One region of the Acidicapsa ligni genome, then DNA from elsewhere that is predicted to be linked to it. Evidence: predicted binding sites of a transcription regulator. Region 1 holds the regulator's gene; each other region holds the start of a gene.
The links. Region 1 encodes LexA, which represses DNA repair genes until DNA is damaged. Its sites were predicted from a motif close to CANTTCGCTTTTTATTCGC; they were not measured.
Positions count from the first base shown of each region.

Region 2: the regulator LexA is predicted to act here: its motif matches at 1,239-1,257, upstream of OHL19_RS16425 (copper amine oxidase).
Region 3: the regulator LexA is predicted to act here: its motif matches at 2,249-2,267, upstream of uvrB (excinuclease ABC subunit UvrB).

Region 1 is NZ_JAGSYG010000007.1:61,828-66,572, reverse strand. Features, by position in the region: gene thrB (homoserine kinase) at 1-137, shown strand, start outside; gene trxA (thioredoxin) at 479-811, shown strand; gene lexA (transcriptional repressor LexA) at 910-1,515, opposite strand; gene OHL19_RS19925 (response regulator transcription factor) at 1,900-2,706, shown strand; gene OHL19_RS19920 (sigma-54-dependent transcriptional regulator) at 2,738-4,141, shown strand; gene flgB (flagellar basal body rod protein FlgB) at 4,255-4,620, shown strand; gene flgC (flagellar basal body rod protein FlgC) at 4,671-4,745, shown strand, end outside.
Region 2 is NZ_JAGSYG010000004.1:517,412-522,156, forward strand. Features, by position in the region: gene OHL19_RS16420 (MFS transporter) at 1-1,081, opposite strand, end outside; gene OHL19_RS16425 (copper amine oxidase) at 1,487-3,499, shown strand; gene OHL19_RS16430 (TonB-dependent receptor) at 3,761-4,745, shown strand, end outside.
Region 3 is NZ_JAGSYG010000003.1:791,573-796,317, reverse strand. Features, by position in the region: gene uvrB (excinuclease ABC subunit UvrB) at 236-2,227, opposite strand; gene OHL19_RS13600 (DUF1569 domain-containing protein) at 2,645-3,118, shown strand; gene OHL19_RS13595 (pyrrolo-quinoline quinone) at 3,145-4,745, opposite strand, start outside.

The DNA.
Region 1 (4,745 bases):
CGGTATTGCTGATCGTTTCAGGTCCGGATGCAGTTGTAGACGCCACCTCGGCGGTTTTAGAGACCCTAGGGGACGATGCGGACGCGGAAATCCTTGTTACGAGCTTTGAGCACCGCGGAGTAACACTGAATCAGTAGAGTTTTTCTGAGATTTTGCAGCGTAAATGCAGGTAATTGGAGTGCGAATCATATCCCCCGTTAGTGACTGGTTTTTGTATTACCTAAGATTTCTTGCTTTTCTATAACGAAAACCCTAGATTCGTCGTGTGGGCAGTTCTGGGGGAGGGCTGCTCTAGCGTCCGTGATTCCTTTATGGGATCCGGGCGCTTTAATTTTTTGCCCTCAAATTGCTTTCTTAATCGATTTAATTTATCCAGCCTTATTGCTAGTACGGGTACTTTGCGACTTCCGACACAATCCTGCATCTCATTGAGTGGTAGGTGCGGTTACACTGAGATGTCAGTACCGCGAGGAGAATGATGGCAGGAATTGGAGTTCTGGAAGTAAGTGATGCGACGTTCGATCAGGAAGTGCTGCAATCGGAGCAGCCTGTGCTGGTTGACTTTTGGGCAGTCTGGTGTGGGCCATGTAAGGCAATTGCACCGATCGTCGATGAACTGGCCACAGCTTATGCTGGCAAATTAAAGGTCACAAAGGTCAACGTGGACCAGAATGGCGCCACGCCGTCGCGGTACGGTATCCGCGGAATTCCGGCACTGCTGTTCTTCAAGGGCGGCAAGGTAGCTGATCAGATCGTTGGGTACGTGCCGAAAGACGTAATCGAAGCGAAGGTCAATCAGATTCTGGCGTAAGTTTCCAGAAACTACTTAAGCATTTTAAAAAGCGGCCGGGCGTTATGCCCGGCCGCCTTTTTGTCTTGGATTTTAATATTGATCAACAGATGGCCCTTCTACCGATATCGGCGCAAAACCCCGAGAACACGGCCCTGGATGGCAACCTGGCCTGCAGGGATCATGATGGGTTCCATTTCCAGATTGGCGGGCTGCAGGCGCACCTGGCTGCCCTCGAGATAGAAGCGCTTGAGCGTGGTCTCTGAGCCGCGCACGAGGGCGACCACGATCTCTCCCTGGCGGGCAGTACGAGTGCGTTCTACCAGGACATAATCACCGCTGATGATGTGTTCATCGCGCATGGAGTCGCCACGAACTTCAAGCGCGAAGACATCCTTGTTTCCGACAACATCGTGTAGCGAGATGCTTTCTGTATTTTCGGCTGCTTCTACAGGCAGACCGGCGGCGATACGCCCCATGAGAGGCAAACGCTCGCTGGTCCGCGTGCGCGTGCCTGCCGGCACGACGTCGATCGAGCGGCTGCGGTTGTGGACACGATCGAGTAACCCCTTTTTTTCGAGGTTGGAAATGTGCTTATGCACCGTCGCCAGCGACTTGAGTTCGAGACCTCTGGCGATCTCTTCGAAGGAAGGCGAATAGCCGTTGCGGGTGACAAACGACTCCAGAAAATCGAGAACTTCTTTTTGCCTGCGTGTAACTGCCATGCGCGCATTATAGCGAATGAAAAGCGAATTTGCGAGAACTATTTTCGCTGTTCTTTCTCCAGCCAAATCTAGATTCTCTTATGCCTCCTTGGTGAAGACAAAGTTCCGAGGGACTGTGTGTGAGGAATTAGGACACTTTTGGGAATTTTGATGAGCGCCTCCCAATCCCGGAATTGTCCCATCCGTGGATTTTGCATTTCTCTTGAAAGTTTCCAACCCGGAGAGGATCGTGAAGCAAGCACACCAGAACAGACTCTAACCCCATCTCCGACAATGCGCGGGAGATCGGATAGGAACAAACAGACGCGGGGCGACGTGAGACCACGCGAGATGACGCGAGCGGCGAAGTCTTGCCTACCGCAAGCTGTAGGACGGAGAAATTCTATGCGGTTGTTGATTGCTGAAGACGATCGGGCTTTAGGGATGTTTCTTACGCGAGGGATGGAATCCGAGGGGCACAGAGTTCGCTGCGCCTTTGATGGCGCAGAAGCGGTGGCAGCGTTTCATCAGGATTTGCCGGATCTGACCATACTGGACTTGAACCTGCCGGTAAAGGACGGAGAGCAGGTTCTGGCTGAGATCCGCTTATCGGATTCGCAGTTGCCGGTGCTGATACTCACTGGGCGCGATGAAATAGAGACACGAATTCGCTGCCTCGATCTCGGAGCGGATGACCTCATGGTAAAGCCGTTCAGCCTGCATGAACTACGGGCTCGGTGCAGGGTATTGCTACGCCGCAAGAGGGAAGCCAGGCTGATGCTACGGGCAGGCAATCTGGAACTCGATCGGCTTGATCATACGGCTCATCGAGCTGGAGAACTCATCTCTCTAACCAACAAGGAGTTTGCGTTGCTGGAACACCTGATGCTGCATCGCGGCCAATGCATCTCCCGCGTTGAACTGCTGGATGCGGTATGGAATATGGAGCCGGCACAAACCACCAATATTGTGGATGTCTATGTAAATTACCTGCGACGCAAACTGAAGGATCCACCACCCGGATACCTGCTGCGTACCGTGCGGGGACACGGGTATGTTGTGCCTTCCGAGGCAGAAATACATCTTCCAATTCCACCCTTGATTTCGCCACTTTTGGCTTCGTCGCAGGACGGTCCCGTAGATCGGACGAAATCTGATATCAACGCCGATGCTGCCATTTTTCCTCTGTCTGTCTTTCCATTACGCGGATAGGTCACAAGAATATTGAGTTCAGGAGATTACTATGCTTCCTTCACCCGTTTCAGTGGCCTCTACGATGCCGGTTCCGTTCACAGCCGCTTCCTCTTCACGTTCACGGATGAGAATCGTTCTGATCGCGAGCTCGGATTCCAGCTTCCGGGGAAAATTGAGCGAGGCGCTGGGAGGATTACGATGGCAGGTATTGGAAGCTCCCGGTGGTGCTGAGGCCTGGTCTGCGGCACAGGGGACGTCTCTGGAAGCACTGCTGGTCGATCCATGGTTGCCTGATTTGGAGGTAAGAGAATTCCTGAAAGATTTTCGCCGTGAGTATCCGACCGTCGATGTGGTCATGACCGATGGAGCGACTGTTCCGGATAGCCCGCGGAGCCCATATCGTCAGGAACTGTTGTATGCGCTACGCCGAAGCCAGGAAGGCGACACGGCGGCATGGAAGGCTGCTCCGGTGATGGATGGGGCGGATGCAACTGAGGCAACTTTTCCAGGCACTGAAGTCCCCGATGCGTTTTTGCCCTCTCCGACGATCCAATCTTCGATCTTGATCGATCCAGATCGTGACAGATCAGATCGTGACAGGCATGCGGGAGATGCGGCCGTACAAAACTTGCGTGTGACAACACCGGATATAGGCATTCGTGGCATGTACAAACGGGCAACTGCGATAGATCGAATTCCAGACCTGGTCGGGGATAGTGCCGTCATGTTAGAAGTCAGCCGGCGTATTCGTCTTGTCGCAGGTAGAACCACGCCGGTATTGATTGAGGGGCCTACCGGCACAGGCAAGGAACTGGTTGCAGAGGCCTTGCATCGACTATCTCCACGCTGCCGTAAGGCGTTTGTTGCTATAAACTGTGCCGCTATCCCGGAAGCATTGCTCGAGGCTGAGCTGTTTGGGCATACGCGCGGGGCATTTACCGGGGCCGTTCAAGGAAGAATCGGCAGAATAGAGTCGGCAGACGGCGGAACTCTCTTTCTAGATGAGATAGGAGAAATGCCGCTAGGCCTGCAATCGAAACTCCTGCGATTTTTTGAGAGTGGGGAATTGCAACGGATCGGGGATAACGAAACAGTAAAAGTCGATGTGCGAATCGTGGCAGCGACCCATCAACCACTCTCGGAAGATGCTCAGAAAGGGCTGTTTCGAGCGGACCTTTATTATCGCCTCGCTGTTTTTTTGATTCGTACTCCACCGCTTGCTGCGCACATGGAAGATCTGCCACAGCTTGTAGGTCATTTTTTGGAACGCATGGGCCGCAAGACACCCATGAAGCGGATGGACTCTTCTGCAATGGCCACATTAGCGGTGCATGTGTGGCCGGGAAATGTGCGTGAACTGGAGCATGTGCTGGAGCGGGCAGCCATCCTGGCCGGAGATGATCCGGTAATTACTGCAGCGGAGATCGATTTTGGATTTTCGCAGGGGAATTGAAGCTGCCCATTCGTTTATTGCTCTTAGCGTTTTCAGGGACAGATGAGTTGTTCCTAGAGCTGTAAGTGCAGCAGATTTTATCGGATGCGTAGCGGTCAGGAAATGGTGAGGCGATGGAAATTGCAACGCGATTAAGTAATGAAATTGCGCGTTATATGGATCTGGATACGCGGCAGATTCAGATCACTGCGAGGAACATGGCGAATATCGATACGCCTGGGTATCGTGCTGTGGGGATGGATTTTGAAGGCGAAATGCGGAGAGCTATGACAGGTGTTGATGAGATAGGGGGCTCTGCAATCAATCCTCGGATCTTCGATGTGGATGGTCTTGTCGTCAGGCCAGATGGCAACAATGTCTCAATGGACAGGGAAAGCTTGAACCTGGCCGAGGCACAGTTGAAGTTCAAGACTGGTGTGGCTTTGCTCAAGAGAGAATACACGCGAGTGATGGATGCAATACATGCGGATGCCAAATAGCTGAAGGCCGAGAATAGCTGAAGACTTGGAACCGGGTGCGAAGGAGTGGAATGAATCTCTTTGGAATGATTGATAACTCAGGTGCGGCGATGCAGGCCGAGCGGATGCGCGCAGAAGTGGTGGCA
Region 2 (4,745 bases), on a different contig from region 1:
TCACATTGCCGGGGATCTGCGCCAGCAGGAAGAGACAGATAGTGCCCGAAGCAAGTCCACCAAAGAGAACGAGACTACGGCCATTGAGTCCAAGTTTGTCGCTCAGGAAACCGGCGAGGAGCACAGAGACTCCTCCGAAGAGAGGGAAGAGCGCGCTGCGGCTGGCGGCATCGGCGTTGGAGAGCCCGACGTAGGCAGAAAAGTAAGTCGGAGTCCACAGGTTAAACGTCTCGCGCAGCAGCGTGGTACCCAACGAGAGCAGGCAGACCATCCAAAAGAAGCGGCTTGAAAGCAGGGGACGCAGGATCGCAAGCAGGCCGGGAGATTTGTTGTCGGCTGGATTGGTATCTTTCTGCTTCAGATCCCTGGCAGCGTAGACGTTCAATGGGTTCGTCAGCGGAGCCGGTAGACCGCGCTCCTGCGGCGTCTCGCGCAGGAGAAGCAGATTGGCCAGGAACAGCAGGGACAGCAGCCCTGCGCCGGTAAAGAAGATGCCACGCCAGCCCATGCCTGCCCCAAGCAGCAATGCCATGGTTTCTCGCGCCGCGGCATCGCCGAATAGAAAACTCAGGCTGAGGACTGCCATGACTGTTCCGTAGATGGAGTAGGAAAACCAGCGCGACGAAACCTTGACCAAGCCGACCCAGCCAGAGGATTGAAAAAGCCGGTTGCCGATCCATGCAAAGGTGAAGATCGGAAATCCTCCCCCCATCGCAAACAGGATGGTAAAGAGAACCGATCCGATCATCCCGGCCAGAAAGTTGTTCCGCCCTCCAAAAAGATCGGCCAGCGAGCCGGAAACAAATTTGCCGATGGCGTATGCCAGCACTCCGGCGGAGGCCATAAAGCCTAGCCGCACCTGCGCCACATTGGCCGGAATACCGTGGTGTCCTAAATCTTGAATCAAGAGCGGAAGGACCACGGAAAGGTCCGAGCGGCAAAAGTAGTAACCGGAGTAACCAAGGACGAGCAGCGAGATCGTAAGCAGGTGCCAGCGTGTAAATCGCGCAGGCTCAGGAACCACTTCCGGTACGTGCAGAGTTGTGGATGAAGCGGAGCTATCTTCCTGATTGGATGTCATTTGTGCCTGAAGTACGGGGGTATGTGATTCTTCACCATTGTATTTTGTGCCTGGAAGAATCACGGGGTGTGGGACGCCAATTATGGCATCGCGCTTCCCTTGTTTTACTGTCCATTATCAGAATTAACAAACAATTCTTGACTTGAGGTGAAAAGTATCGGATAAATGGAGAAATTTCCCTACAGGGAATTTTCCCTGCAACGCACTTTCAGCGGATTTGTGAAACGGACTCGGCCACCAGGCTTTCTCCAAAGGGTACTCTCAATCTTCGCAGTGCAACTTCTTTAGGTTTCGTTCCATGCAAGCGGCAGGCTTCCCTTTATTTCTTTCAGGGGTTCCTGCCCAGAAGTGTCTTTTCATCGCCAAGGGGCCAAATAGTGGGCCCAAATTCTTCGGAGGTAATACGTGGTATTTCGTCGTTGTCTGTTTGCATTTGCTCTTCTGATGCTTATTTTTACGCCATGTTTCGCGTTGCAACCCACGGTGAATCATCCACTCGATGCATTGACGCCGGAGGAATATTGGAAAGCCTATAACGTTCTTCGAGATGCTGGAAAACTGGAAGAGAAGACGGTCTTTTCAAGCATTCTGCTGCGCGAACCACCAAAATCCGAGGTGCTCGCGTGGACACCGGGAATGCCGATCGTGCGCAAAGTGGATGCAGTGCTTTTGACGGAAGGTAAGTCATACGCGGCTGTCATCGACATCAGCGCGGGTAAGCTGGATTCCTATGTCCAGCTTAAGAAGGAGCAGGCCCCGGTTACAGAGTCCGAAATGCATGGCTACGACGACGTGCTCAAGAAAGATCCGCGTATTCTGGAGGCCCTGAAGAAGCGCGATATCACCGATCTTCGCCTGGTGACCTGCTATGTCACACCAGCGGGTCATGTCGCTCTCCCAGAGCAGACTGAGGGCCGTCGCATCGGTTGGGGTGGCTGCACCTATTCCTCTGGAGCGAAATATAGCTGGGACAGGGAGATTCCCGGCATCTTCTTTGTCGTCGATATGAACGAGAAGAAAATCACGCGCTTTTCCGATTACGGCGCTGTTCCTATGCCCGCAACGACGAGCATCTATGACGCGGATGGTGGTCCCGCGCGCGAGGGAACCAAGCCTCTCCTGACCTCACAGCCTGACGGTCCCAGCTTCTCCATCAAGGATGGAGAGATTAGCTGGCAGAACTGGCACTTCCGCTTCCGCCTGGATCCCCGTGTCGGCCCTGTGATCAATCTTGTGAGCTATGAGGACGGGGGCAAGCGAAGGTCTGTTCTGTATGAGGGCGGACTTTCGGAGATGTACGTTCCCTACCAGGACCCGGAAGAGACATGGAGCTCGCATGTCTTCCTGGATGCTGGGGAATACTTCATCAACACTGGTTCCGGCGGTATCATCAAGCCGTTGCAGGCGGGTATTGATTGCCCGACTTACGCGACCTTCTTCAGCGGAACTTTCTTCCACGAGAATGGTGCGCCCTACATCCGTCCGCAGCTTGCATGCATGTTTGAGCGGGTAACTGGCGATCCGGCATGGCGTCACTGGGATGAAGAAACCTATGCAGTCTCAGGAAGGCCCATGCGCGAGCTTGTCTTCCGTACTGTGGCCACGGTTGGCAACTACGACTATCTCTTTGATTGGCGTTTCGAGCAGGACGCATCCATCACTGTTGGCATCGGTGCCACGGGCATCCTGGAAGTAAAAGCAGTCAAGGATCAGAGAGCAGATGGTGAACTCTCGGCAGGGCTGGCAGCAAAAGACACGGACGGCAAGGAGGTTCAGTTCGGGCAACTGGTAGCGCCAGGTACGGATGGCGTGGACCACGACCACTACTTCAGCTATCGGCTCGATCTGGATGTGGATGGCGTCAATAACAGTCTTATGGTCGATAAGCTGGTGCCGTATAAACTTCCTGACTCCACGCCGGGACGTCATTGGATCTGGGCCATGAAGCCGGAGATGATCAAGACCGAAGGGGATGCTAAGTTCAATGTCTCTATCGAGCATCCTGCGATGTGGCGCTTTGCCAATGAGAACGTGAAGAACTCACTAGGGCAGAACACCAGCTTCGAGATCATGCCAGGCGAGACGGGCATCAGCCTGTTGCCGCCTACCGAGTGGCCGCAGAAGCGTGCTGGCTTTTCAGAGCACAATCTTTGGGTCACACCTTACGACCCCAATGAGCGCTATGTCTCTGGCGTGTATCTGATGGGGAGCAAGGGCGAAGACGGACTGACGGAGTGGGTCAAGAAGAACCGCAATATCATGAACACCGATATTGTCGCCTGGTACACCGTGGGCTTCCACCATGTACCGCGACCGGAAGATTGGCCGCAGATGCCCACGATGTGGCATACCTTTTCTCTGCGACCGTTTCAGTTCCTGCCTAAGAATCCAACGATGGATCTCCCCTTGGTCCCGTAGGGCTGTATCGCCGACTAGCGCGTAATACCAGGTAAAGAAAATCAACCGGGCTTTGATCAACAGGTCATAGCCCGGAAAGAAAAGCTTACGAACTGAAGCTCAGTCCGGAGAGTTGGCCGGAACTGTCTTTAGTTCGCGAGGTGGGGATATCCCTATCTCGAAATGAACCGCATTTACTCCATTAAGTGAGGTCAAAGCATGAGATTTTTTCTTTCCATACTGCGGTCGCTTTCTCATTCTCCTTCATTTCGGCTTCGTCTTGTGTCGCTAGTGTTACTGGTTGCAGTGGCGCCCGGAGTTTATGCCCAGTCAACTTATGGAACAATTCTCGGAACCGTGCATGACTCTTCGGGTGCGTCTGTGCCGGGAGCAAAAGTAATTTTGCTCAATACCGGCACCGCTGCCCAGCGTGTTGTGGCGAGCGATGCGAGTGGCAACTTCACGTTCAGCAATATCGACGTTGGAACTTACAGCATCACGATTACGGCTGCGGGTTTCGAAAAATATGTATCGCCTGGAGTTTCGCTGACTGCGCGTGAGTCACGACGTCTTGATCCTATGCTGCAGCTCGGTGCTGAAAATCAGACCGTAACAGTGGTCGCACAGGCTCAGAATGTCATTACTACAGAAGTATCCAACCTGGCCGAAACTAAAGTTGGCGAGGAGTTGGTCAGCCTTCCAGTAGCTATTTACTCGCGCTCTACCGGATCAACCAGCCCTATTTCAACTTTGACTACAGAGGCCGGCGTTCAAACGGATGATAGCGGCAATCTCTCAGTTATGGGCACAACGCCAGCGCTACTGAGTGTCACTGTAGATGGCATCAGCAGTGTAGGCGTTGAATACTCTGGCCCGATCAACGAAATGTTTCCTTCGTTCAATTCCATCGAAGAAATTCGGGTGAGTGAGTCCAACAATAATGCTGAATTTTCAGGTGTCGCCGATATTACGACCATTTCCAAGGCGGGCACCAACAAGTATCACGGCGGAGTCTTTGAAAATATCGAGAACACTGTCTTTAACGCCGGAGACCCTTTCACTGGAGAGACGCCGAAGATCGTGATGAACGATTTTGGTGGAACACTCGGTGGGCCGATGACTATTCCTCACCTCTACCAAGGGAAGGATCGTACGTTCTTTTTCATAAGTTATGAAGGGCTGCGTCTTCCTCGTGAGACGCCAATCGTTGCCAGTGTTCCAACGCTTGCCATGCGCGGTAATGGAACAGGATTCGCCGATCTGACCA
Region 3 (4,745 bases), on a different contig from region 1:
TCACAACCGTAATAGACCGCAAAGAAGCTTTATACCAACCTTAAGATGCCCTTCTCGTTCGCAAAGATGCCCGTATTCCAACAATTTAGGGAAATTGTTCTCCCTTTCACCTGGAGCAGCGACACAATTCCCAAAACAAAAGAAAATTCGGGCGTCCCATCCTTTCACGCTTTTTGCGAAGGATGGGAGTAACCACTCCCATTCCAGAACTCGCCTCACCCCCAGCCCGAAAACACTACCCGAAAAGAAACTCCTTGGCCCGCAAATCCTTGATCGTATCCCGCAGCCGAGCCGCCTTCTCAAACTCGAACTTCTTCGCGGCCTCCCGCATCTCCACTTCCATCTTCGCCAGGTGTTTGTCCAACTCAACCTGAGAAGCAAACTCCGGCATCCCTTCCGCCGCCTCTTCCAGCGGATCGCCATACTCCGCCTTCAAAATCGACGCCAGCGAATTGTCCATCTTGCTCAACACCGACGTTGGCACAATCCCATGCTCCTCGTTATAAGCTCGCTGAATCTCCCGTCTTCGATCCGTCTCATCAATCGCCCGCCGCATCGAATCCGTCATCTTGTCCGCGTACAGAATCGCTCGCCCCTCGACATTTCTCGCCGCACGTCCAATCGTCTGAATCAGCGCTCCGGTCGAGCGCAAAAAACCTTCCTTATCCGCATCCAGAATCGCCACCAGCGAAACCTCCGGCAGATCCAATCCCTCGCGCAACAGATTGATCCCCACCAGCACGTCGTATTCGCCTTTGCGCAGCCCCGCCAAAATCTTGATCCGCTCCAGCGTCTCAATCTCCGAATGCATATACCGGCAGCGCACCCCAACCTCTGTGTAATACCCCGCCAGGTCCTCAGACATCCGCTTGGTCAGCGTCGTCACCAGCACCCGCTCATTGCGCTTTGCCCGGTCGCGAATCTCGCCCAACAGATCGTCAATCTGCCCCTTCACCGGCCTGATCTCAATCTCCGGATCAACCAACCCCGTAGGCCGAATCACCTGTTCCACCACCACGCCCGCAGCCTTCGTCAACTCAAACGGGCCCGGCGTCGCCGAAACATAAATCGTCTGGTGAATCCGGTTCTCAAACTCATCGAACTTCAGCGGCCTGTTATCCATCGCCGACGGCAATCGAAACCCATAATCCACCAGGTTCGCCTTCCGGCTTCGATCCCCATGCCACATCCCATGCACCTGCGGAATCGTCACATGCGACTCATCCACAAACAGCAGAAAGTCCCTCGGAAAATAATCCAGCAGCGTCGGCGGAGCCTCACCCGGCAGCCGCCCGCTAAAGTGCCGCGAATAATTCTCAATCCCATGGCAGTAACCCATGCTCTTGATCATCTCCAGGTCAAACCGCACCCGCTGATGAATCCGCTGCGCCTCCACCATGCGCCCCTGCTTCTCCAACTCCGCTTCCCAATCCGTCAGCTCCGCCACGATCGTTTCAATCGCCTGCGCCTTGCGCTCCGGCTGCACAACATAGTGGCTCTTGGGATAAATCGGTAGCCGCGCATACTTCTGTTTCACTGTGCCAAACAGCGGATCTATCTGCGATAGCGATTCAATCTCATCGCCGAATAACTCAATCCGAAAAGCATTCTCATCATAAGTAGGGAAGACCTCGATAACATCGCCCCGCACCCGGAAAGTGCCTCTGCGAAAGTCCGCATCGTTCCGTTCGTAAAGTATCTCCACCAGCCGCCGTACAATATCGTTGCGATGAATCCGCTGCCCCTTCTCCAGCAGCAGCAACATGCCGTAATAAGCCTCAGGAGAGCCCAAACCATAGATACAGCTAACCGAACTGACAATAACGCAATCTCGCCGTTCAAATAGCGACCGCGTAGCTGAAAGCCGTAACTTGTCTAACTCCTCATTGATCGTAGCTTCCTTCTCGATATATAAGTCCCCCGCAGGGATGTAAGCTTCCGGCTGATAGTAATCGTAATAACTGACAAAATACTCAACCGCATTGCCCGGAAAGAACTGCTTGAACTCGTTATATAACTGCGCCGCCAGCGTCTTGTTATGCGCCAATATCAGCGCCGGACGGTTCAACTCCTCAATGACCTTGGCCATCGTAAAAGTCTTGCCTGAACCAGTCACACCCAGCAGCACCTGGTGCTTCTCCCCAGCCGCCAAACCCTGCACTAGTTCATCGATAGCCCGAGGTTGATCTCCCTTAGGCTGATAAGGCGTAACCAACTGAAAGTCCATAAAATTAAGTATACAAGCAAGGCGAAAATAAGGCGAAATAAAGCCTCTGCAGGATTGGCCACAATCGACTTCTGATCATGGTCATTGCCATTCCCCAGCAAAACTTGATCAATGCGGCAGCCACACCGTGCAGAGAATTATCCCCCAACCGCGCATAATCAATGAAAGCCCCGTCAGAACCAATCAAAAGCCGAAATACCAGGCAGACACGTCTGTCTGACATGCCCATCGCACCCAGAAAAAGGATGCCTGAGTTATCAGGGCAACAGGTATAGCAAGGGGCATCCTTAGGGACACCGGCAAACAGCTACATAGCCCCCCTGGGGTAGGTCAAATTCTTTAAGGTAAGCCCCAAAGCCATCGCGTCACTCAGGATGGCATGATTTTCGCGAATAGAAATCAGCTTCCCCGCAGACCATGCCGATCAGTAAACTGTGGCGCATGAAAAGCCTCTATGATTCCTCGGCAGCAGAAGAAATCAAGCATCGCCTCGCAGCCATAACTCCAACTAGCGAACGTCTCTGGGGCAAAATGAACGCAGCCCAGATGCTCGCACATTGCTGCTTAAATTTGGAAACCGCCTGCGGCGATAACGTCCAGCCAAGAAGTTTCATCGGCAAACTCATCGGCCCACTCTTCAAGTCCGAATTCTCAAGAGACAAGCTGTGGCGAAAGAATTCTCCAACCGTCCCGGCCTACATCATCAGCGAGGAACGCGATCTCAATGCAGAACGCGAACGCCTCCTCCTCCTGATAGACCGCTTTCAAAAAGGAGGCCCCGTAGCCTGCACACAAGCGCCCCACGCTTTCTTTGGCAAGCTCTCAGTCGAAGAGTGGGGCAAAGGCATGTATAAACACCTCGACCACCACCTGCGGCAGTTTAACCTCTAACAACGAGCTGGAGATGTCGCCTCAAATCAGTCGGTCGTGACTCCGTAAACATCCAACTCCCCGGGAGTACTGGTTGTGCTGTCTACACCACCCGCGTTGTTGCCACGAGTCCCCACATAAACATGCCCATTGGCAATAGTCGGTACCGTAAATTTGACAGCATTGCCCGCCGCATCCGTACTGGTTGTAGAACTGTTCCACAACTCCGTACCAAGGTTTGTAGCATCATAGGCATGAAGCACTGCAGGCCCACAGGATTTCGATTGGCTCGTGCAGTAGCTATTGCTGTTCAAAGCCCAAACGATTCCATTCGAAGCTCCTGATGCCGAAACCGATGGTGTAGCGCCAGGGAACCCATAGGTGTTGGAGGACCTGGTACTCGCCGACGGATTGAGAAGATTGGCGAATGGATCAAATGCATAAGCTACCATTGAGCCATTGAGCGGAGCCACATAGTACGTGTTATTCCAGAAAGCTCCAGTGGAGAAAATTCCGCTGCCAACGCTGATAACCTGCCTGGCATTCGTGTCCCCAAGCCCCCCCATCGAATCGCCATTCAGAAGATACAACGAACCATCTTTTCCTCCGCCGATTACCAGGTGTCTCAAGGCTCCTGAAGCTACATTCACCAACACCGCCGAACCACCCGATCCAAAGTCAGCGTCATTCGTTTCATCACTCTCCTGATCCGTAGGAGTGAAATAGGAAGAAACCGTCAATCCATTCGATATCTTGAGGAAGGAGTCGCCATAATCGTTATTCGGCATACTGGTGCTGGTTGCATCAAACCCGCCATTCCCCGAGATCAGATAAAGGTTATTGTTCGCGTCTGCTGAAGGCGCACCACCACTCATCCAGATGCCACCCTGCGTTACGTTCGGGTCTATATTCAAAATACTTGCGACCGTCAGATCGGATGCCTTGTATCCGACTAACCATCCATAGAAAGGATTCGCGTCTTCGTGCGCAGCCCAGGCAACGTATACAACTCCATTAACGAGCGCGAGACCAGGCCGTTGGTTTTCCTGTTTCGCATTAAACGTCACAGTTGACCCGCCATCCCCTGTGCCTGGAAAAGTGATATTAGCTCCAATATCGACTGGCCCACTGAATTTCTCGCTACCTGTCGTAATGTCGATCGCGTGCATGCGTTGATAAAAAAGAGTTGAGGCAGAATTCATCGATTTAGAGACCACGTAAAGTGTGCCCGTGGATGGATCGATCACAGGTGTTCCAGTTACGCCGACCTCCGGAGCGATATCCCCGTTCCCTTGTCCCAGCAAGGTCGAATTCACAGCAGTTTCCCCACTGCTCCCACCATGGTTCGTATCAACCAGGCTAGCCATCCAAAGTTGTTGACACGGGCTGGCGTCCGCATCAAAGGCATACACGCTATCGTGCTGTGTAGCGACGAAGGCCACATTATGCTTCGCGTTGCCGATAGTAAGGTTAGCAACCCACAACGGCTGTGTATAGACGGCGCCATCTACAGGGCATGAGAACAATTTTCCGAAGGAGGAGGAAGCCACCGTCGTTGTCGTCAGCGCATATTCCTGGCTGTTGACACCATCTCGCGCCAGATCATTATGGTAGGTGTAAACGCCGCCCAGATCCGTAACGTATACGG